Regions from separate parts of the Chitinophaga lutea genome, predicted to be linked through region 2. Evidence: riboswitches for the same ligand, from Rfam matches in the RefSeq annotation. Region 2 holds a riboswitch; each other region holds the start of a gene.
The links. A riboswitch is a leader RNA that binds a small molecule or an ion and turns the genes downstream of it on or off. The one in region 2 is predicted to bind thiamine pyrophosphate.
Positions count from the first base shown of each region.

Region 1 (7,600 bases), on a different contig from region 2:
GTATTGTAAGCGCTTCTGCGGTTGGGCTGGGTATAAAAATGCACGGTGTTCGACAGGGTTTCATAAATGTACACCACCATCGGGTACTGTTTGCCAGGCTGGTAATCGGCGGGGTAAAACAGTGCACCCTGCATCTTTTTGCCTTTCTTGTTGGTGAAAGATACCAGCTCGCTCCTGCCCCATTTGTAATCTTTCTGCTGGGGATTGGTGGAGGCTACTTTGTCTTCGCCCTGGAAAGCCTTGCTGACATAAAGCTCGGGGGACTGGTCGTAGTCCATTTTAACGTACGAAAACACATCGGCTTCCTTCGCTTTGATGAGGCCGGTGTACATCACGTTGTCGTATGCCAGCCGCGAGAATTTGCCTTTCTCTACTTTGCCGTAGCCGAAATATTTTGTTTTATCGCCGTAGAGGTTCATGAATATCGGCTGGCTGTCGTCGAGGTAGGGCTCTTCATAATCTACGCGGGTTACGCGGTGCACGATCTCCTCTTCGCGGCCGTCGGTCAGTTTGCGGGCGCCCTTTCCGTCGGGTTTAACAGCGTACACGTCGAACTCGTCGTACAGCAGCACTTCTTTATCGCCCTTCGTCCATCCGCCCATGCCAAACGGCGGTTTAACGGCAGGATGATCGTCTTTGTAATTCTCGAACGTTTCGCCGATGTGCTGTGTGAGGTTCACGGTAGCACCGGTACCGGTATTGTAGGAGAACCAGTGTTTGTCTTTGTAGTACAGCACGTATTTGCCATCGGGGGAAATCTGCGGGGCGTAACCATACGACAGTACGATCTTTTCGCCGAACAGTTTCTTGTCGCCATTGCGTACGTTCACGATGTAATAATCCGCATAGTCTTCTTTAAAGGCCGGCCGGTATTTGGCATCGTTGGCCAGCAGGGTGTAGTGCTGGTTGGCGCCCATCATGGACGACGGCGTGGTATCGCTCGCCAGCTGGAAATAGCGGCCGGTGGCGGCATTCCAGACAGACTGGAAACTGCGCTCCTTGTCCTGCATGTAGGTGATTTTCTGGCGGGGCTGGATTTCCTTGTCTTTCCAGTGCCACACGTCCACTGCGGCGGGTTTGTCTTCTTTTTTAGCAACGGCCGGCGCGGATTTTTTCGCGGTATCCGTTTTGGCGGCCAGCGCTTTGGCGGTATCCGCTTTGCCGGCGGTTTTGGCCGTATCTTTTTTAGCGGCGTCTTTTTTCTTCGTCCAGTTGCGGATATTGAAGAACACGAGGCTGAGGTCGTCGCTCACGCGCAGCGAGGAAGCCGGGTTGACGCGTAAGCTGTCCGGGAAACCGGCCTGTTTGGACGGGTCGAATATTTTCAGGGAAGGATTTTTATACAACGGCGCATAGAGATATACCTGCGCGTTTTCTTCCTCGTATTTGTCGTTTTTCACGGTTTTGAAAAACGTCAGCCCGTCGCCTTCTTTCGACCAGGTGAGCTTCGAGAACTTGCAGGTATCGCTGGCCAGTACTTTCAGGGAATAATTGCCGAGGTTGAACAGCTCCACGGAGTTGCCGGCCTGGTTGGCGGATTCCACGATGTAGGCGAGGTAATCGCTCTTTTTATTGAACTCGAAGGCCGTGACGTTCCCGATGGTGCGGGTGGTACTGTCTGCCAGGTTGCGGAGCAGCACCACGGAGCCTTTGTCTTTATTTTCTTTCGGCGGCGTGAGCTGCACGGCGAGGAATTTCCCGTTTTTGGAGAAACCAAAATTGTCCACATCCGAGATCACTTCCTTGCGGCCCGTGTTCAGGTTGAGCAGGCCCATGTTGGTTTTGGGTGGCATCTTCTGCTCGCGCAGTTTTTCGGCCTCCTTGTACGACACGCCGATTTTGTAGGCCACCCACTGGTTGTCTTTCGAAAACTCCGGCGCGCTGGCGAACTCCAGGGCAAAACGTTTGCCGTTGCCGTTGTTCACGAGGTAGAGGGTATCATTGTCTTCCTGTACGGTGATCTGGTAGCCGATCCAGTGGCCGTTGTGGGAAAGTGCGGTGCCGGCTATGTTCTGCCATCGGGCATAGTCGTCGGGCGACAGGTCTTTTTTTTGTTGTGCGCTGGCGGAGATACCGGCCGTGAGCGCCAACAACATCACATAGAAACGTTGCATTATTCAGGTTTAGGTTGATTCAAAGAGCGAATGTAACGGTAACCAACAGCAGTGCGGGTCAAAAAGTGATGAATGGGGCCATTTTCGTGTCAGGCCGGTATCAGGAATAGGATGACTGTACGCAGGCGCATTGATTGTACAGTAATTTACGGATTTGGGGGCAGACTTTTACCGGTATGCTGCCAGGAATATCCTTTTACCTGGCTGAAAGCCATCAGGCTGCTGCTTTTGCGGGTGTGGATCTGTACCCCGGAGAAATGCCGCCCGTACTTCATGGCGAAAAATACGGCGCCCAGCGTGGGCGCGTCCGCATCGGCATACTGCAACTGTACCTCACGCGCCTTCCCCAGCCGGAACCCTTTGAAGCTGCCCTGGTAATACTCATTGCGGCTGAGTATGGAAGTGCCCGAAGGGTCGAACAGGTAATGGAATTCCGCACCGTACAGGGCGATCTCGTTGGGCGCCAGCGCGGGCATGAGCCAGACGGAGACGGTTTTATCGCGGTGATACCGCACGAACTTGTTGAACTTCACATACGACTTGCCCAGCACAAACCCTGCTTCGCGGTAGGCCAGCCCGATGGCGCGCGACACGGCGTTGAGCATCACCGTATCCGGCGGGTCGCACACCACATCGACACTGTCCGGCCGCCATATCTTGTAATGCAGCACTACATCGTACCGCCCGTCCTTATACTTGCCGAAGATGCCGTTCCACAGGCTGTCGTCCCCTTTGTAACAAAACCATTCACGCCCCATGCGGCCGAGCTCCTCCCAGCTCACGGTGGTCACCATTTCAGAGAGGCGCCAGGCAACGGTGTCGTAATCCACCATCCAGCGGGCGGTTTCGAGTTTACTGTTGAAAGAGGACAGCGGGAACGGCGCAGGCTTTTGCGCGTACAATGTTTGCACAAACAGCAGTGCAGCTATCAGGCAGGTGCATTTCATAGGACAGGGCGGTAATTCCTCATAAATATAGTGTTTTTATTTAATCTAATATACAATCCGTGCATACAATTCCCCATTTGGTCTGACAAACAGCTATATGCGGTTCGTGGCATACTATTTTCACTACAGTAGGAGCACCAAAACCATCCACATGAGAAAGATATTATTGCCGCTCGCTTTTGCATGCCTTGCTGCCGTAGCCTGTAACAACCAGGCCAGCCGTAACGCACAGGACACACTCTCCGGAGAAGACACCGGGATGACGAAAGACATGGCACAGGACGTAAACAAGGAAACATTCGAGAATGATTCAGTGCGCGGGGCTACCAATAATATTTCCAAGGCAGCGGAAGACGGGCTTTATGAAGTAAAACTGCTTTCAGACGGGCAGGCGAAAACCACCAACGCCGCCATCAAAAAAATGGCGGCGCACATGCTGAAAGCACACGAAAAACTGAACAAGGAACTGGCTGAGCTGACTGCTAAAAAAGGCATCACCATTCCTACGGTTTTAGAAGACAGCAAGATCAGGGATATTCAGCAGATCACCGACAAAACGGGTACTGATTTTGATAAAGCTTTTGTAGACGAATTAGTGGATAAACATGAAAAGGCTATCAACCTGTTTGAGAATACGGCCAACGATGCAACAGACCCGGATATCAAACAGCTGTTCACGAAAGCGATACCCGAATTGAAGGAACACCTGACAATGGCGAAGAAAGAACAGGAGAAGCTGAAAAAATAACTATTTCCGTCTTTTCTTCAAGGGTGGCAACTCAAAGCCTGAGATTAAACCTTTAGCACCTGATCCGGGTAATGCCGGCGAAGGAAATGAAAAGATTGGAATATAGCTCCGGCCTCTTAGGAGGCCGGAGTTTTTTTTATTACTTTGGCAGAAACGTCTGCATTCCACATGAAAAATTTACTCCCCTTCCTGCTGTGTATCAGCATGATACACCAGGCGGCCGCTCAGGCCACTTACACCAATCCGGTATTCGATCACGACTTCCCCGACCCGAATGTGCTCAAAGGCAAAGACGGGTACTTCTACGCCTACTCCACCCAGTCCGACTGGCGGCGCCAGAATGCGGGCGGTCCCTACATCATGCCCATCCTGCGTTCCAAAAACCTCGTGCAATGGGAACATGTGGGCGACGCCCTCTCCAAACGCCCCACCTGGAAAAAGGAAGGCGGCATCTGGGCCCCGGACGCACTGGTGTACCGCGGCAAGTACATGCTGTATTATTCGTTCTCCACCTGGGGCGATCCCAATCCCGGTGTGGGCATTGCCGTGAGCAACGACCCCAAAGGGCCGTTTGAAGACAAAGGCAAACTCTTTCTCAGCGAAGAAGTAGGCGTCAAAAATTCCATCGACGCCTTCGTGTATGAAGATAAAAACACGCCGTACATTTTCTGGGGCAGCTTCAAAGGCATTTACTGCGCGGAGCTGTCGAAAGACGGCCTGCAGCGGAAAGGCGATACCATCCGCATCACCGGCGATAAGTACGAAGGCAGTTATGTCTACAAAAGAGGCGGCTACTACTATTACTTCGGCTCCGCCGGCAGCTGCTGCGAAGGCGCGAAAAGCACCTATCATGTGATGGTGGGCAGATCAACATCCATCAAAGGCCCTTATGTCGACAAAGCCGGCGTTCCGCTGCTGAACAACGGCGGCACGATGCTGCTGAAAGCCAATACGGGAGAAGAGGGCTTTCTCGGCCCCGGCCATAACGGCGATATCATCACCGATAAGAACGGCGATACCTGGATGTTGTACCATGCCTTCCACAAAAAGAACGATAAAAGAGGCCGTGTGATGCTGCTCGATAAAATCGAGTGGGTAGACGGCTGGCCTGTGATCAAGGGGGCCGCGCCCAGCGTAGGGCCGCAACCCGCACCGGTATTCTGATAAAAAAAGGGTGTATCAATAACTGATACACCCTTTTTGTTTTTACGCCTTTCCTTCCCGTTAATATCCGTCGTTCTGCTTCAGGTTGTTGTTCCCCGAAATAGCCTGTGTAGGCACCGGGAAGCGGTTATAATGCCTGGCAGAAGGCTGATGGTCCCACCAGGTTTCCGTTGTAAATTTTTTCCAGCGTATCAGGTCTGTTCTGCGGCGGCCTTCGCCGAGGAACTCGATGCCCCATTCGCGGAGCATGCGGTATTCGTCGAGGTTGGCGGCAGTCACCGGGTCGGGGTCTGCACCGCCGGTGAAGGCGCGTTTCCGCACGGGATTGATGAGCGCGGCAGCGCCGGCTTTATCGCCTTCGCGCAGCAGGCATTCGGCCAGCATGTATTGTATCTCCGTCAGGCGGATAGCGGGATTGTCCGCGCCCCAGCGCAGGCTTTTATCGGCATTGTTCGGCACCGGTACCTTCACGAGGCGCACGCCGGTATTTTCTTCTCCTTCAGACATTTTTGAGGGCAGCACGTTTACGGAAGCATACCGTTTGCCGGGGCCTACTTCGGAAAAACGCCCCACCTGGTCTACGAACGTCAGCGGCAGGTTCTTGTATTCTTCGCCGCCGTTGATCACCGCACCGGAAGGCGTGAGGTGCGGGCCTACGATGAACATGCCTTCGTAGCGGCCACCGCCGAGGTATTTGTAAGGTTTTTTGCGGAGGTCCTGGTCGCTGAACTGCTCATAAGGCGAGCCCAGTTTGAAATCCGCCGTATACAGCTCCCCGGTCGGTTTGCGGGAAGGCTGCAGGTGGCTGCCGTTATTGTTGCCGCCGTCGATGTCGAAATACTTGTTGGTGTTGTAGTGATAAAAGTTCGCGTAGAACCAGTCGTATTGCAGCTTGTTGAATTCAGAGGGGATCGACCAGATGATCTCGGGCGATTTGTCGTTACTGAAAGCGTGCGGACCGTACCAGCTGGCATCCAGGCTGTATTCACCGTAGGTTTTGGCAAGGATGTCCTGGCAGAGTTTTTTGCATTCGGCGAACATCGGTTTGTTGATGTAGGCTTCCGCGTTGAAATAAAGCGTTGCCAGCAAGGTGGCCGCGGCGGCCTGGCGCAGTGCGCCTTCTTCCTTGTCGCCCGCTTTTTTCTTCGGCAGTTTTTCTATCGCGGTTTTGAGCAGCGTTTCGATGTGGGTGAACGTTTCGAGATCGGTGTTACGCGGCAGCGACTCCCCTTCCAGCGATTCGAACACGGGCAGCCCGCCGAAATAATCGAGGCCGCGCAGGTAGAAAAACGCGATGAGGGTATTGAGCTGGTTCAGGTGATCGTCTTTATCCGCCTGTGTGAGCGCAAACTTCGTATAGTCGAGTTTCTCCAGGTCTTTTTTGGTATCGAGCGCCAGCGCCACGCCCATCAGCGTACCGCGCCAGGTGCCCCAAATCCAGCCGTCATCGGGCGTCCAGCGGTGGTAATGGTAGCGTTCGTTTTCGCCGCCGTTATACCAGTGGCGGCCTTTAGTGGTGATGGCAAAATGGTCGGCCGTATACTCCTGGAGGTTCCAGCGGTCGGCTCCCAGGTACCAGCGTGCGTGTGTGAACGGGCGGTAGAGTGCGGCCTTGATGTCTTTTTCGCTTTTGTAAAATGTTTCGGGCGTCACCTTGTCGTAAAACGTCTGGTCGAGTTTGGTGCAGCCTGCCGATAGTATGAATGCGGCGGTGAGAATGTATATGCCGAATATTTTTTTCATCAGTACTTTTTTTGAATGGAAACCTTGTTTAGAAATTAGCCTGCAGGCCGAACATGAACGTGCGTGTTTCAGGATACACGTTCCTTTCTTCGAAGCCGGGTTCGAGCCCGTTGATGTTCACCTCGGGATCGAGCCCGCTGTATCTGGTGATCACGAACAGGTCGCGCACGGTGGCATACAAACGCAGGCCTTTCAGGGGTTTCACGGTTTGCTGGTTGAAAGTATAGCCGATGCTCAACGCATCGAGCTTCACGAAATTGCCCTTCTCCAGCCAGTAATCGGAGAGTTCCTTTTCCCCTTTGATGTTTTTGTGTTTGCCGTAGGCGTCGCGGAGCAGGTTCTGGCCTTTGACGTTGGGCAGGCTGTAATACATGTTGATCATGTTGAACACGTCATATCCCAGCCAGCTGCGCAGGTACACGGAAGCGTCGAAGTTTTTCCAGGTAACGGCGTGGTTCCACGACAGCATGATTTTAGGAATCGCGTTGCCGACGAAAGCTTTGTCTTCGATCTTCTTCGCCTGTTTGGTGACGTCGAACGGTTTGCCCGTTTTATCGTACAGCTGCCAGTTGCCTTCTTCGGTGAATCCGGCAAAGCGCCAGATGAAGAAGCGGCCGATGTCCTGGCCGGGGTAGAGTCTCACCGCCGTACCAGGACTACCGGGCGCCGGGAACGATTTACGGTCGGCGAACGTGAGGCCGCCGTTGAGCGTGCTCAGCGTGCTGCGGTTGCCGGAGGCTACGATGCCCGTGGTGTACGTCCAGTTGTCCGTTTTCACCGCGTTCCAGTTCAGTTCGAATTCGTAGCCTTTGTTTTCCATGCTGCCCACGTTCACCGATGTTTTGTCGTGAATGGCGGGCGGCTGGGAAACGCTCACGTCGTAA
Region 1 is NZ_RPDH01000002.1:1,963,379-1,970,978, forward strand. It holds gene EGT74_RS20175 (S9 family peptidase) at 1-2,114, opposite strand, end outside; gene EGT74_RS20180 (hypothetical protein) at 2,261-3,061, opposite strand; gene EGT74_RS20185 (DUF4142 domain-containing protein) at 3,213-3,809, shown strand; TPP riboswitch at 3,819-3,914, shown strand; gene EGT74_RS20190 (family 43 glycosylhydrolase) at 3,978-4,973, shown strand; gene EGT74_RS20195 (RagB/SusD family nutrient uptake outer membrane protein) at 5,034-6,716, opposite strand; gene EGT74_RS20200 (SusC/RagA family TonB-linked outer membrane protein) at 6,745-7,600, opposite strand, start outside.
Region 1: linked by a shared signal. The riboswitch ahead of EGT74_RS20190 (family 43 glycosylhydrolase) and the one ahead of thiS (sulfur carrier protein ThiS) in region 2 are both predicted to bind thiamine pyrophosphate.

Region 2 (7,600 bases):
CGCCCAGCGGCATCACGGCCGCTACGCCGGCTTCCTCCAGTCTTTTGCAGAGCACCGGGTCTGCATGGATATATGGAAGCACCACGAAACCCAGCTTCACCAGTTCCGCCGCCGCCTGCAGTGTTTCGATCGGGTCGGGCAGCAGGTAGCGAGGGTCCGGGTGGATTTCGAGTTTGATCCAGTTGGTGCCCATGGCTTCGCGCGCCAGCTGTGCCGCAAACACGGCTTCCCCGGCGGTGCGCACCCCGGAGGTGTTGGGCAGCAGGCGGATATGGGGATGCCGGAGCCAGGCCAGCATATCGTGGCGTTCCGGGTCTTTAGGATCAATCCGTTTGAGTGCGACTGTCACCAGTTCAGACCCCGAAGCAAGTATGGCCGCTTCCATGGTAGCCGCATCACCGAATTTGCCGGTGCCCGTAAAAAGGCGGCTGTTGAAGGTGGTGCCGGCGATGGTTAATTGTTGCATGACAAAGCTTGTTGAATGTGATGAACCATTTCTTTTTTATTGGCGGCATGTGTGATCAGACCCGACACGGCCACGCCGTGAATGCCGGTGGCCATCAGGGCGGGAATGTCTTCCAGCAGAATACCGCCGATAGCGAGCACGGGAATGGCGACGCCTTTTTCGCGCAGGTGCGCCATCAGCTGTTTATAGCCTTCGAGGCCCAGTACAGGGCTGAGTTTTTCCTTCGTGGTGGTGAAACGGAAAGGCCCGTAACCAATGTAGTTCGCTCCTGCGGCCGCGTGTGCCAGCGCGTCGGCTGGGGTGTTGGCGGTTCCGCCCAGCCAGCAGCCCTCGCCGGTCAATTGGCGGGCTTCCCGCACGGGGATGTCCAGCAGGCCCACATGGGCGCCGTAGGCACCAATCACGGCTGCCATGGCAGGATGATCGTTGATGGAAAGTTTGGCGCCATACTGGTCGCAGATGATTTTTGCCGCAGTCGCCTGCGTGGAAACGTCGCCGGACTTTACCCGCAGCTGGATCCAACGGCAGCCCGCCTCGCAGGCCGCGCGAATGTTATCGAGGTGGGAGGAGTCTGGTGTCTGTTGCGAGATGTATAATAGTCGTTCCATGATGTTGTTTTGATGTGATTGATATTTTTTGTGTTTGTCCGCCGGATTTGTCAGGTAGTGAACGCCTTGCGGGACCTGCTTAAACCGGATAATTGCAAGACTATGTTCTTACCATTAAAGCCGAAACACAACTGCTTCCCTAAAGCTCCGCGCACTGCCCTTCTGCATCATTCCGCAAGGGTGAACTCAGGCCGGCTGCTGCATTTTAAACAGGTGATGCCCCAACAGGGACGGTGAACTTTGCAGGTAATCATAAGTATACGCTTTGCCTTCCCGGCACGCCCGCTCCAGCGAAAGGCTATTCGCCAGCGCGGCTGTAATGGCAGCGGACAGCACGCAGCCCGAGCCGTGTTTGGGATATACAACGGGCTGGTGCAGGTGCGCTCCAGGCTGACCCGGAGTTATGGTACTCCCCGCTTCCATTGAAGAAATCGGAGCAGGGGGGGCGAAATCCGTCTGACCGCCACCGTCATACAGCGTGTCCCAGCCTTCTTTCCCCGGCCGGTGCCCGCCTTTCAGCAGCACGTTACAATGCCCCGCCATTTTACGGGCGGCGTTTTCACCGGAGGGATCGTTCATCATCGCCACGGCCTCATCATAATTCGGCGTCAACAGGAGCAGATGCGGGAGCACCTGTTCCCATTGCCTTAATGAATCGGCATGAAAAGCGAAGCCGGCAGAGGCTTTCAGCACCGGGTCGAGCACAAACTGAAGACCGGGCCGGATGGCCCGCAAAGCGGGCAGAATTTCCAGTATCGCATCCGGACCGGCCACGATACCGATTTTGCAATACCGCACCGGGAACTTTTTGAGCAATGGCGCGGCCTGCGCGATGATCTTCGCAGCGCTGAGCCACTCCACGGCGTGCAGCTCGTCGTCTGTTTGCACCGTGAGGGCCGTGCACACACCGAAGCCGGTGAGGCCATACGCTTCAAAAGTTTTGATGTCTGCCAGCAAACCCGCGCCCCCCGAGGGGTCAAGGCCTGCCAGGCTCATTACGAATGTTGCCATAAATCCTGTATCGTTTGATAGGTTTTCACTGCCCCGGCGGGATTGCTCCAGATCGTTCCGAGCAATGCGGCACCGCAAAAGCCCATCGATTTTACCTGCCGGATGTTGTCCGCCTGCACCCCGCCGATGGCGATGCAGTTGGGCGGGACGGCCACAAAAAGATGTCCTTTACCGCTGTAGCCGTTCTTCGAAATGCTGTCGAACACAGGGCCGAGCAGCAGGTAGTTCCATGGACCGGCCGGCGCCCCGGGCGTGTGAATGGAAGTGCTGAAAACGGGCGCTTGCGACGCCTGGCGATGCGGTGTTCCGGCGGATGGTACCGTACGGCTATTGTCCGTCCGCCTTACCGCCTCACCAACATGCAGTCCCATCACGTTATACCGTTGCAACAGTTCCGGGAACCCCGCCACCATCACCCGGGAATGATCGTGCAGCCGGTCGAGCAGGCCGGTATAAGCCTCCAGGCTCCAGCCGGGCTTCCGCAACAGCAGCGTAACCGGGCCGGCGGCGGCCAGTTCGTTGAGATACAGGTGTTCTTCGTGTATCCTTTCAGGGGATGTGACTATCCAGATCATGTTTGCAGTCTTCCATGTTAATGCGGCTAGGACTTTCCTCTCTGTTCTGATGAATGAAGGTTTTCGTCAGGGCCTGTTATCCACTACGATTTACGATTCGTTGTCCATGCCGTGATATCTTCCCGCTGCAAATGTTTGTTGGCATCGGGAATGCAGGCCTTCGGGTCATGAATAAATCTCCCCTCCCGCGGCCGCAAAACGTTCCGACTGTTCTTTCAGCCCGGCAGCCCTTACTTCCTGCGATATTTTCATGGAGCAGAAATGCGGTCCGCACATCGAACAGAAGTGCGCGATTTTGGCGCCTTCGGCCGGCAGGGTTTCGTCGTGGAAACTGCGGGCGGTGTCAGGGTCGAGGCTGAGGTTGAACTGGTCTTCCCAGCGGAACTCGAAGCGCGCCTTGCTGAGGGCATCGTCGCGGTGCTGCGCGCCGGGGTGGCCTTTGGCGAGATCGGCGGCATGGGCGGCGATCTTATAGGTGATCACGCCGGTTTTTACGTCTTCGCGGTTGGGCAGGCCCAGGTGTTCTTTGGGCGTTACGTAACAGAGCATCGCCGTACCGAACCAGCCGATCATGGCGGCGCCGATGGCGGAGGTGATGTGATCGTAGCCGGGCGCGATGTCGGTGGTCAGGGGGCCTAACGTGTAGAAAGGCGCTTCGTGACAATGTTCCAGTTGTTTGTCCATGTTTTCTTTGATCAGGTGCATGGGCACGTGGCCGGGCCCTTCGATCATCACCTGCACATCGTGCTTCCAGGCGATTTTCGTGAGCTCGCCCAGCGTTTCCAGTTCCGCAAACTGTGCTTCGTCGTTCGCGTCCGCGATGGAGCCGGGCCGCAGGCCGTCGCCCAAAGAAAAGGCTACGTCGTAGGCTTTCATGATCTCGCAGATGTCTTCGAAGTGGGTGTAGAGGAAATTTTCCTTGTGATGCGCCAGGCACCATTTGGCCATGATGGAACCGCCGCGGGAAACGATGCCGGTAGTGCGTTTGGCGGTTAGCGGCACATAACGCAGCAGTACGCCTGCGTGGATGGTGAAATAGTCTACCCCCTGCTCCGCCTGTTCTATCAGCGTGTCGCGGAAAAGCTCCCAGGTGAGGGCTTCCGCTTTGCCGTTCACTTTTTCCAGCGCCTGGTAGATGGGCACGGTGCCCACCGGAACGGGGCAGTTGCGGATGATCCATTCCCTTGTTTCGTGGATGTTTTTACCGGTGCTCAGGTCCATGATGGTATCGGCGCCCCAGCGGCAGGCCCACACGGCTTTCTCCACTTCTTCTTCGATGCCGGAGGTAACGGCCGAGTTGCCGATGTTGGCGTTGATTTTAACGAGGAAATTGCGCCCGATGATCATCGGTTCCGCTTCCGGGTGGTTGATGTTGGAGGGAATGATGGCGCGGCCCGAGGCAACTTCCTGCCGCACGAATTCCGGCGTGATGAGGCGTGTTTTAGATCCACCGGCGGCGCGCTGGTTCTCCCGGATGGCGATGTATTCCATTTCCGGGGTGATGATGCCCTGGCGGGCGTAGTGGAGTTGCGTCACGTTCCGGCCCGGCGCTGCTTTCAGCGGCAGGTGCAGGTGTTCGAACTTCGTTTGCTGCGGTGCAGAGAAGGCCGGGAGCGCTTCCACATCGTTGCGGCCGGTAATCCACGTTTCCCGCAGCCGGGGGATTCCTTTGTGCACGTCGATGTCGATTGCAGGGTCGGTATACGGCCCGCTGGTGTCGTACACGGTGACGGGCGCATTGGTTTCTTCAATGCCCTGAAGGCGTGTATCCGTAAGCGTTATTTCCCGCATGGCAACGCGGATGTTGTGCAGCTGCCCGGGAACATAAATTTTCTGAGATGCGGGCAAAGGCGCCCGGCTGATGGTGGTGTTTTGCATAGCGCAGTTTTTTTGTTTTGCTGAGGAATGGGCACGACGATCCCGGCGCCCGTTGAGGGCGTTGGCGGACAGGCGTTATTGCAGGCAGGTATTACCCTCCCTGTGTGGCCTGGATGATCATGACCTTGTCGGCCGGCGACAGTGTGGTGGCGTCCCATGCGGCGCGGGGCACCACACTGCGGTTAACCGCAACCGCAATGCCCTTGGTGGGGAGCTGAATAAACTGTAAGAGTGCAGCAACCGTAGTGTCCGGCTGCACTGCATAAAGTTTATTGTTTACAAGCACTTCCATGTTTGCAGGAGTTTAGGTGAAACAATAAACTTTAAGGATGTAGATGAGAAGGAGTTCAGTATTACTTTTCCCTACGTCAGTGCGAACTGCATCAGGTACTGAGGGTATCATCTCAGTTCCGGCGCGGGCCGGAACACCCCTAAAGTGATACAAATGTATGGTGTAGAATACCAAATTCCAAATACACAACGGTTTAGCATTATCTTTGATAGGAACAAGAGATATGTTTAAACGATCCTGTATGAAAAAACTCAACCTGTTTGCCGGATGCTGGTTATTGCTGGCCGCCTGCCAGGCGCCGGTGTCGGGCGAAAAGGAAAAAGACAGTGTAGCCGTTACCGATAGTACGGAGCTGGTCGACACACTGCCGGCCGATTCGGTGACCGTGATTCCTGCAGATACCGCCGTGATAGTGGATTCCACGCTGGTCCCGGGCCGCTGGCTGCAGCCGGTGCAGGGAATAGACAGCGTGATGCAGGGTTTCAACCTCAGGAAAAACGGGAAAGCGGAATCGGTGAACATGCACAGCCGCCTTTACGATAAATGGAAGCTGCAGCAGGATACGCTGCTGCTTTGGAGCCATGCTGAGGGGGACAAAGAACCGGTGACGGAGATCGATACGCTGGTGATCAAAATGTTGAACGATACATCGTTGGTGGTATTTCCAACCAATGCAGCTCCGGGGTACCTGGAAAAATATACAAGAAAAAAAGGTTCAAGGAAAGGGAAATAAGGACAATGCAAGTTCCCCGATCCGGATTCGGGAGGTTGCTTCATAATTGGGTACGGTTATTACACCGGCACCCGAACTGAGGAACTTGTGCAAGCGCTTTAGCGCGACTATAAATTATACTGCTGCCAGAAACCTATAGCGGTGGCAACAATTGCCAGGAACAGGCCGGCCACGGCCATCTGCAGCTCGTCGGTACTCTTACGGGCAATTATCAGGGATATGATGCAAACGAAAACGCCTGCAGCGCCAAGGTAAATAGCAGCGTCTGCGGATTTGCTGATGAATGAAAATGCGGCCGTAACCACACCTACAAAAATGGAAGCAAACCCTGCGATTTTGGGCATACTAGTTGGGTGATGCATACTGAATAGAGATTATGGTGAATAAATATTGAACGCTATTGTTGCAAGCCCGGCTGTTGGTCACGTTCCGGCACCTCTTCCCAGGGAGTCTTCAGCAAGGGACCAATCTGTTGATAACGCGCATCCTGGTATTCATCCAGCCCATAACGCAGACTGGTGGTATCTTTCACTGTAACGAACGTACCGAAGAGGCGATCCCAGATAGAAAATATATTGGCATAATTCGAATCCGTTTCCGGCTGATACCGGCTGTGGTGTACTTTGTGCATATCCGGCGACACGATGATCCAGCTCAATGTTTTGTCCATCCAGCCCGGCAGGTGGATATTGGCGTGATTGAACTGGCTCATGAACGCCGAAATCGTCTGGTAGAGCATCACCATCCAGATGGGCGCACCCATGGTCACAATGCCCACAAACAGCGCGATCACGCGGAACACGCTTTCCACCGGGTGGTGGCGCAGCGCCGTGGTGGTATCCACCGCCGTGTCCGTATGGTGGATTTTATGGAAATGCCACATCCAGGCGATTTTGTGCTGGATGAAATGAACCAGGTAAGCGCCTATAAAATCGAGCATCAGCAGCGCGGCAATGGCATGCGCCCACACCGGCAGCTTCAGCCAGTATAAGAGCCCGAATTGCTCCCGTGCTGTCCATTCCGAGGCCTTGACGATCAAAAAGGCGAATCCCAGGTTCACCATGGCGGTCGTTAACGTAAAAAAGAGATTGGTGCCGGCATGCCGGTATTTGTTCCCCGAAAACCGGAACCGCGGGATCACTCCTTCGATGAGCCACAACAATACCAGCCCGGCCACTAACATGGCGGTACGGTATGAAGATGGTATATGCTCAAAAAAGTCGATCATGTGCGGATGGAATTTATACGTACGTGCGTTGAGGTTAGTAAATATCAGTTACGTTTCTAATGAAAATTTACGATTTTTTGCCCAATTGTAGCGGGTTTCAGCGGATTATTTGTATTTCAAAAAACAAGCAATTCATTCAGAGAATGCTTTATATATGAAGAAATGGTTAATTGTTGGGGTCGTCGGCGGGGTATGGGAATGGATACATTTTTCCTTTAATGTATAATGGAAATTAATATTTGAAGGGTTTGTGATAAAACAAAAAAGAGGAAGCACTGCTTCCTCTTTTTTTATCGGTATCGTGTTAAGATCAATTGTTGAGCAGCAGCGGCATCACCAGCATCAGGAGGTCTTCGGACTCCCCCTTTTCCACGGGGCGGAGAATACCGGCTTTAGTGGGCGCGCTCAGGTCGATGGTGATTTCGTCACCTTCGGCGGCGTGCAGCATTTCGATGAGGAATTTCGCGTTGAAGGCGATCTGCATGTCTTCCCCGCTGTACTGGCAGCTCATGCGCTCGTTCCCTTCAAAGGAAAAATCAACGTCCTGCGCGGAGAGCTGCAATTCGGCGCCGCTGATGTTGAGGGCTACCTGGTTGGTGCTCTTGTTGGCGAACACGCTCACGCGTTTCAGGCCGTTCTGGAAGTCGTTTTTCACGAGCGTCAGGCGGTAAGGGTTTTCCTTCGGGATCACCACTTTATAGTCAGGGAAACGGGCGTCTATCAGGCGGCAGATCATCTGTGCATTGTCGTGCGACACAAAGAAGTGGTTGCTGCTGTAAGACACTTTGATTTCGCTGTCGTTATCAGGG
Region 2 is NZ_RPDH01000001.1:2,112,621-2,120,220, reverse strand. It holds gene EGT74_RS08510 (thiazole synthase) at 1-466, opposite strand, end outside; gene EGT74_RS08505 (thiamine phosphate synthase) at 454-1,074, opposite strand; gene EGT74_RS08500 (hydroxymethylpyrimidine/phosphomethylpyrimidine kinase) at 1,261-2,085, opposite strand; gene EGT74_RS08495 (thiamine phosphate synthase) at 2,070-2,660, opposite strand; gene thiC (phosphomethylpyrimidine synthase ThiC) at 2,826-4,538, opposite strand; gene thiS (sulfur carrier protein ThiS) at 4,630-4,830, opposite strand; TPP riboswitch at 4,882-4,981, opposite strand; gene EGT74_RS08480 (lipocalin-like domain-containing protein) at 5,072-5,563, shown strand; gene EGT74_RS08475 (hypothetical protein) at 5,671-5,925, opposite strand; gene EGT74_RS08470 (sterol desaturase family protein) at 5,961-6,791, opposite strand; gene dnaN (DNA polymerase III subunit beta) at 7,102-7,600, opposite strand, start outside.

Region 3 (7,600 bases), 1.6 Mb from region 2:
AGGCGCTCCTGGCCCGGCAGCTGTGGCGTAGCGAAGGGTTTTACATCGTGACCAACACCAACGACCCGGTGCTGCTACGCGCCATCGAAGAGCTCAAAAAAATGAAGTGATAAAAACTCCCGGTGCTGCCGGGAGTTTTGCTTTTATACCGTGTCGGGTTTTTTATCGATAGCCGGCTCCAGCCTGCAATACAATATGCTGGCCGATAGCGTCACCAGGTACATGCCCAGCGTGATCGACACCAGCCTGTCTGCATACTCCAATCCCCCCAGGTAGATCACGCAGCCGTAAGTAAGCACCCACAGCAGGTTGCCGGCGGCCAGGCACCAGTACTTCTTTTCTTTGTCGCCCTGCACTTTACGGTTGATCTGCCGTACGGCGAGGTTGAACAGGAGAAAAGCCGGGATAGACACCACGGTGCCCCAGCAGAACATGATCAGGAAAAGGAACCAGCAGTAAGTGAGGTCCGTCAGGTTTGTTACCAGCATCAGGAAAATGCTCAGTAACGGGGAAAGCGCCAGGCTGTTGCCCCATACGCGCACAACAAATGCAGGAGTACCGGATGAAAACATAGGCTCAGGGTTTAGGTGTACAGGGATATAAAAAGGGCCGCTCGTGCAGCCCTTCAAATGTATGTATTTTATATTTTCAAAATATGACACCAACGGGGGATTACCCTTTCCTCAGCCGCGCCCTTTCTTCTTCAAAATCCCGGCGGATATCCCGCAGTTCCTGCTCCAGTTCCCGTTTGGCGATGCGTTTCTCTTTATCGGAGTTGTAATTTTTCGCCTCGTATTCCTGCGTTCGGCGGCGCACATCTTCTTCATAACCAGCCTTCAGGATGCGGAGGTTCTCTTCGTAGGCAATATCGTCGCGGAGGGAGGTGAGCCGTTTGTTGAGGGAGGCCATTTTCCGCTCCATCTCGTCAGCGCTGGCAGGGTCTTTCAGCACCTGCCGCATCACCTGCAGCATGTCGGATATGACCGTTTTCAGCTGTTGCTGGTGGTCCTCCGTCATCCCATTATTGGGCAGGGCAATGGAGGAGGCATCTAAATTATTGATACTCAATAAAATACTGTCCCGTTTGGCCTGGGGGTACCCTGCCATGGTGCGCAGGTCGTTGCCGGAGAAACGGAGCACGTCGGCCGGGAGGGATTGGGCGTTACTGACAGTTGTTAAACCGCCCAGGAGTAGTATGGAGAGCAGAAATCTTCTCATGGCAGTGCAAAAATTCACGGTTTCGCATTTGGGGGTCGCAATTGCTATGCCAGAATGCCCAAATATGGCCATCTGGCTCCATGTTGACGCGGCCGGCGGGCCCATACCCCTATTTCTTTCCCTTAACGGCAATAAAAAACCCCGGAACTGCTGTTCCGGGGCCATATACTTTTTGCTATTACAAACGATCTTAGTGTTTGTGAGCGCTATCAGCAGCAGGAGCAGCTACAGAGTCAGCAGCAGGAGTAGCCAGTGAGTCAGCAGCGGGAGTTGCCAGAGAATCAGCAGCAGGAGCAGCGTTCAGGGTAGCAGAATCACCGGTAACGGTGGTAGAGTCTGAAGTCTGAGAAGAGCTGTTGTTGCAAGCTACGAACAGACCGGTAGCGATAGCTAATACAAATAATTTTTTCATTTTGATTTTGTGTTTTAAATCGCCGCAAAGTTATACAAAAATCCTTTTATACAAAATATATTTTTATATAAAAGTCCGTCTTCTACTTCTTTCTAAAGAAAATTCGCACAGGCACCCCAGTGAAATTGAAGTTCTCCCGGAGTTTGTTCTCGAGATAGTTCCTGTACGGGGTTTTGATATCGTCCGGCAGGTTGGCAAAAAAGGCGAACGCGGGTGTCTGCGTCGGCAGCTGCGTTACGTATTTGATTTTGATAGCCGTACCGCGCACCACCGGCGGGTGGTACGATTCGATGGCCTTCAGCATCACATCGTTCAGTTTGGAGGTGGGCACCTTGCGCTGGCGGTTTTCGTACACCTCGAGCGCGGTTTCCACGGTTTTGAAAATACGCTGCTTTTCGGTCACGGACCCGAAAATGATGGGCACGTCGGTAAAGGGCGCCAGGCGCTCTTTCAGCTGTTTCTCGTAGTCGCGGGCGGTATTGGTCTGTTTTTCAACCAGGTCCCATTTGTTCACCATGATCACGAGGCCTTTGCCTTTACGGGCGGCGAGGCTGAAAATGCTCAGATCCTGGGCGGCGATGCCTTTTTCCGCATCGAGCAGCAGCAGGCAGATGTCCGCTTCGTCGAGCGCCTTGATGGCGCGGATAACGGAATAAAACTCCAGGTCTTCGTGCACCTTGTTCTTCCGGCGGATACCGGCCGTATCGATGAGAATAAAATCTTTCTGGAACAGGTTGTACCGGGTATGGATGGTATCGCGGGTGGTGCCGGCGATATCGGAAACGATGTTCCTTTCCTCCCCTACCAGGGCGTTCAGCAGGGACGATTTCCCTACGTTGGGCTGGCCGATGATGGCGATTTTGGGAATGCCTTCGTCTTCGGCGCTGGCCTGCTCGTCTTCCGGTATCAGCGCGGCGATTTCGTCGAGCAGTTCGCCGGTGCCGCTGCCGGACATAGACGAGAGGAAAAATACATTTTCAAACCCCAGGCTGTAAAACTCGGTGGCTTCCAGCTGGCGTTCATGGTTGTCCACTTTATTCACGGCGAGGTATACGGGTTTGCTTGAGCGGCGCAGCAGGTCGGCCACTTCGGCATCGAGGTCCGTAATACCGGTGGTCACGTCGCACATGAAGATCACCACGTTGGCTTCCTGCATGGCGATTTTCACCTGTTTGCGTATTTCGCGCTCAAACACATCGTCGCTTCCGGCCACGAAACCGCCGGTATCAATCACGTTGAATGTTTTGCCGTTCCAGTCGGCAATGCCGTACTGCCGGTCGCGGGTAACGCCGCTCACATCGTCCACAATGGCCTTCCGCTGCTCCAGCAGACGGTTGAACAGGGTAGACTTACCTACGTTGGGACGCCCCACAATTGCTACGGTAAAACCAGGCATCTTAATTAGTTTTTGTTGTCGTTTAAATCAATCCGTACTCGCGGAGGTAGTTATCGTTATCGCGCCATTTGTCGCGCACTTTCACATGCAGTTCCAGAAACACCTTGCGGTCGAGGAACTTCTCGATATCCGTCCTGGCGCGGGATCCGATCTCACGGATGGATTTCCCCTTTTCGCCGAGGATGATACCTTTCTGGGTTTCGCGCGTCACGATAATTTCCGCAGATATTTTGGTCAGCGTGTGCTTTTCCTGGAACTGCGTAACTACTACAGCGGTATGATATGGTATCTCTTCTTCGAAGAGCATGAATATTTTTTCGCGGATGAGCTCCGCCACGAAAAATCGGGTAGAACGGTCCGTGAGTGTATCTTCCGGGTAAAACGGCTCCCCATCGGGCAGCAGTTTCAGGATTTCCTGCATCAGCGTGTCGAGCCCCTTTTTCTGCAGTGCGGAAATGGTGACGACGGCTTTGGCTTTGCCCCATGCCTTGCAGCGTTCCACCAGGGCGTCGAGCTCGGCTTTTTCCAGGTTATCCATCTTATTGAGCACCAGTACGCACTGCGCTTTCAGTTTGAGGGAATCAAACAGGGCGAGGCATTCTTCCGTGTTGTCGCGCACGTCCATGATGAGCAGGGCCACATCCGCATCTTCGAGCGCGGACTTCACGGCGCCCATCATTTTTTCGTGCAATTTGTATTTCGGATCGATGATGCCCGGTGTGTCCGAAAACACAACCTGGTAGCCCGGTTCCGTTAAAATGCCGGTGATGCGGTGGCGGGTGGTTTGCACCTTCGGGGATACAATAGCCAGTTTTTCGCCCAGCAGGGCGTTCAGCAAAGTGCTTTTGCCGGCGTTCGGTTTACCGAAGATGTTCACAAATCCTGCACGGTGCATAATCGCAATTTAGTACAAATAAAAAAAGCCGAATTAGCTTCGGCTTTTTGTGTTAGTTTTTTGTAGCGAGGAGAGGATTCGAACCTCTGACCTTCGGGTTATGAGCCCGACGAGCTACCTCTGCTCTACCTCGCAATGTGGGTGCAAAGGTAAGGGAATTTTCAACCTGACCAAATATATTTTTACTCTTTGAGAAAATTTGTAAAGTGGATAGTATTGAAAACCATTGCCAGCAAAGGGTTACAGCGGAATATTTTTTTCCTCCTCTCCCCGTTTCCTAAAACGGCAGGTCGTCGGCCGGTTGAGAAACAGCCGGTTCCAGCTCCTGGTTTTCGGCGCCATTCCGGCCGTCCGGCAGTAACTGGAGGAAGGTGACGCGCACTTTCATTTCGGCTTTGGCTTCGCCGGCATTGGTGCGGTACAGGTTCACGGCAGGCATCCCTTCGAGGTACACCGCTTTGCCCTGCACGAGGTACGGCATCACGGCGCCGGGCTCCCACATGGCGCAGTTGACCCATACCACACGCTCCTGCTGCATGCCCTGGGCATTTTTGAATTTTTCGTTGTGGGCTACGCTGAAGTTGATGACTGTTTTACCGTTCACGGCATGTTCGGTGGCATTCTGGCCAAGGCGGCCCATCAATTGCAGTTTGATCATTTTACATTTGTTTGAGTTAACAATAAAAATTCGAAAATGATCCTGCTATACAGTGCGATATCTACATCCGGATGAATACACAAGATAGCCAAAAAAATAATTTGCGCAAAATTCCCTGCATGTGTCTAACTTTGCGGCAGAAACCGGGACTATTCCCAATTTCACCTCGGGGTGCCTTACTATCAGGCTGAGATCAAACCCGTTGAACCTGGACCAGGTAATGCTGGTTAGGAAAGGTAAGCGACCACTCTCCTTACCTGTTATTTTTTGATAGTGAACAGCAAAGCTGCTGCCGTAACGGTATGCCGTCAACTGTTCGTATAACGGAATTAAATCAACAGGAAATATGAAGCCAAGCTCGCAACCGGCCCGCCCGGGCATGTTCCCGCGAGGCTCCATCCGACCATCAAAATCAACTGAAGGATGAAAAAGTTCATGCTTTTTGCGCTGCTGTGCCTCCCTGTATTGTTGCAGGCACAAACCACCCTCACGGGAACCGTCACCGACCAGGCCAGCGGCCGCCCGCTGGAAGGCGCTACCGTAGCGGTACTGAACGGAGCACACACCATTACCAATGCCAAAGGCCAATACCGCCTGCAACTCCCCCGCAACGGCAGCTTCACCGTACAGGCCAGTTTTATCGGTTATACCGCCGCGCGGGAAACCCTACAGCCGTCTGCCGCCGCCGTGCTCGATTTCCGCCTGCAGGAAACGGCACTGTTCGTGAAAGCGGTGGAAATAGCCAGCATCCGCGCGGGCAGGAAGGCGCCGTTTACCAAATCGGAAATCGGCAAAGAAGAAATCGACAAACAGAACCTCGGACAGGACCTGCCGCTGCTGCTCAACCAGCTGCCGTCTGTAGTGACCAGCTCGGACGCCGGCGCCGGCGTGGGGTACACCGGCCTCCGCGTGCGCGGCAGCGACATCACCCGCATCAACGTGACCGTCAACGGCATCCCCGTGAACGACGCGGAATCGCAGGGGACGTTTTTTGTGAACATGCCGGACTTCGCATCGTCCGTCAGCAGCATCCAGCTGCAACGCGGCGTGGGCACCTCCACCAACGGAGCAGGAGCTTTCGGCGCATCGCTTAACCTCTCCACCAACCAGTTTTCCGAAAAAGCATACGGCGAAACCGACAACAGCTACGGTTCTTTCAATACCTGGAAAAACACCGTGAGAGCAGGCTCGGGGCTCATCAACGGACATTTCACCGTAGACGCGAGGTTGTCCAGGATCACGTCCGACGGGTATGTGGACAGGGCCTCATCCAACCTCCGCTCCTTCTACACCTCCGCCGCTTACATCGACAAAAAATCCTCTCTCCGCCTGAACGTTTTTTCCGGCAAGGAAAAAACCTACCAGGCCTGGAACGGTATCAGCGAAGAACAACTCAACACCAACCGTACCTACAACCCCAGCGGCACCAACAAACCCGGGGCGCCGTACGATAACGAAACGGACAATTACCAGCAGGACCATTACCAGCTGTTCTTCAACCACGCCCTGCGCCCGAACCTGCAGTTCAATGTGGCGGCGCACTACACCCGCGGCCGTGGATATTATGAGAACTACCGCGATAAAAACGCGTATGCCGACTATGGCGTAACCGCGCCCGCCGGCAGCGGCGATACCACCGATCTTATCCGCCAGCTGTGGCTCGACAATCATTTTTACGGCGGCGTATTTTCCCTCAACCACCAGGCCGGTAAATTTAACTGGAGCGTGGGCGGCGCCTGGAATAAATACGACGGCAAACATTACGGCAAAGTGATCTGGGCGGAAAAAGGCGGGTTCGATAAAGACTTCCGCTGGTACGACCTCACGGCTTTCAAAACCGACATGAACGTGTACTGGAAAGGCGAATATGCAGTGACGGAAAAGCTGAAACTGTTTGCAGACCTGCAATACCGCCGGGTTCACTATGAGCTGAACGGATTCCGCAACAATCCCGACATCCTCCGCAACAACAAATACAACTTCATCAACCCGAAAGGCGGGGCCACGTTCCAGCTGAACGACGAGCAGCATGTATATGTTTCTTACGCCATCGGCAACAAGGAACCGAACCGCGACGATTTCGAGGTAAGCATAACAGAAGCGCCGAAACACGAAACCCTCCGCAACCTGGAAGCCGGTTATGTCTGGCGCAATGCGAAAGGCGGCGTTTCCGCCAATGCGTATTACATGAACTACCGCAACCAGCTGGTATTGACAGGCCGCATCAACGACGTGGGCGCATATGCCAGGACCAATATCCCGAAAAGTTACCGCGCCGGCATAGAGCTCGACGGTCACTACCACGTAGTGCCCCGGCTGACCCTCGCGGCCAACATCGCCCTCAGCCGCAACCGCATCAACGAATTCACAGAATACCTCGACGACTGGGATAACGGCGGACAAAAAACGGTGACGCACAAAGACACCGACATTTCCTTCTCCCCCGACCTCGTAGCCGGTTACACGGTTACCTACAGGCCCCTGAACGGCCTGCAGATCGACTGGGTGGGCAAGTATGCGGGCCGCCAGTACCTCGACAATACGGCGAATGCCAAACGCGCGCTCGACGCATTCCTCGTGAACGACCTGCGCTTCAATTACACCATCCCGCAGCGCCTCTTCCGCGAGCTGGGGCTGCAGCTGATGCTCAACAATATTTTCAATGAAAAATACGAGCCGAACGGTTATACCTATGGTTATACTGAAGGCGGGGAAATCAAACAATCCAACGCGTATTTCCCGATGGCCGGCTTTAACGTGATGGCAGGGGTGCGGCTTGGTTTTTAAGCCCTGCACCCGATACAAAAAAAGCGGATCCGGCAAAAACCGGATCCGCTTTTTTTATGGTTTCAAACAACGTCATTACACCGTTCTCAGCGATTTCACCGGGTTTGCCAACGCCGCCCGGATGGCCTGGAAACTGACCGTCAGCATGGCGATGAAAATGGCTACCGCCCCGGACACCACGAACACCCACCACTCGATCTCTACCCGGTACACAAAACCTTCCAGCCAGCGGTT
Region 3 is NZ_RPDH01000001.1:472,159-479,758, forward strand. It holds gene EGT74_RS01845 (S41 family peptidase) at 1-110, shown strand, start outside; gene EGT74_RS01850 (hypothetical protein) at 144-572, opposite strand; gene EGT74_RS01855 (hypothetical protein) at 673-1,218, opposite strand; gene EGT74_RS01860 (hypothetical protein) at 1,409-1,630, opposite strand; gene der (ribosome biogenesis GTPase Der) at 1,713-3,026, opposite strand; gene era (GTPase Era) at 3,049-3,921, opposite strand; tRNA gene EGT74_RS01875 (tRNA-Met) at 3,985-4,056, opposite strand; gene EGT74_RS01880 (single-stranded DNA-binding protein) at 4,199-4,579, opposite strand; TPP riboswitch at 4,737-4,830, shown strand; gene EGT74_RS01885 (TonB-dependent receptor) at 5,003-7,366, shown strand; gene EGT74_RS01890 (ABC transporter permease) at 7,442-7,600, opposite strand, start outside.
Region 3: linked by a shared signal. The riboswitch ahead of EGT74_RS01885 (TonB-dependent receptor) and the one ahead of thiS (sulfur carrier protein ThiS) in region 2 are both predicted to bind thiamine pyrophosphate.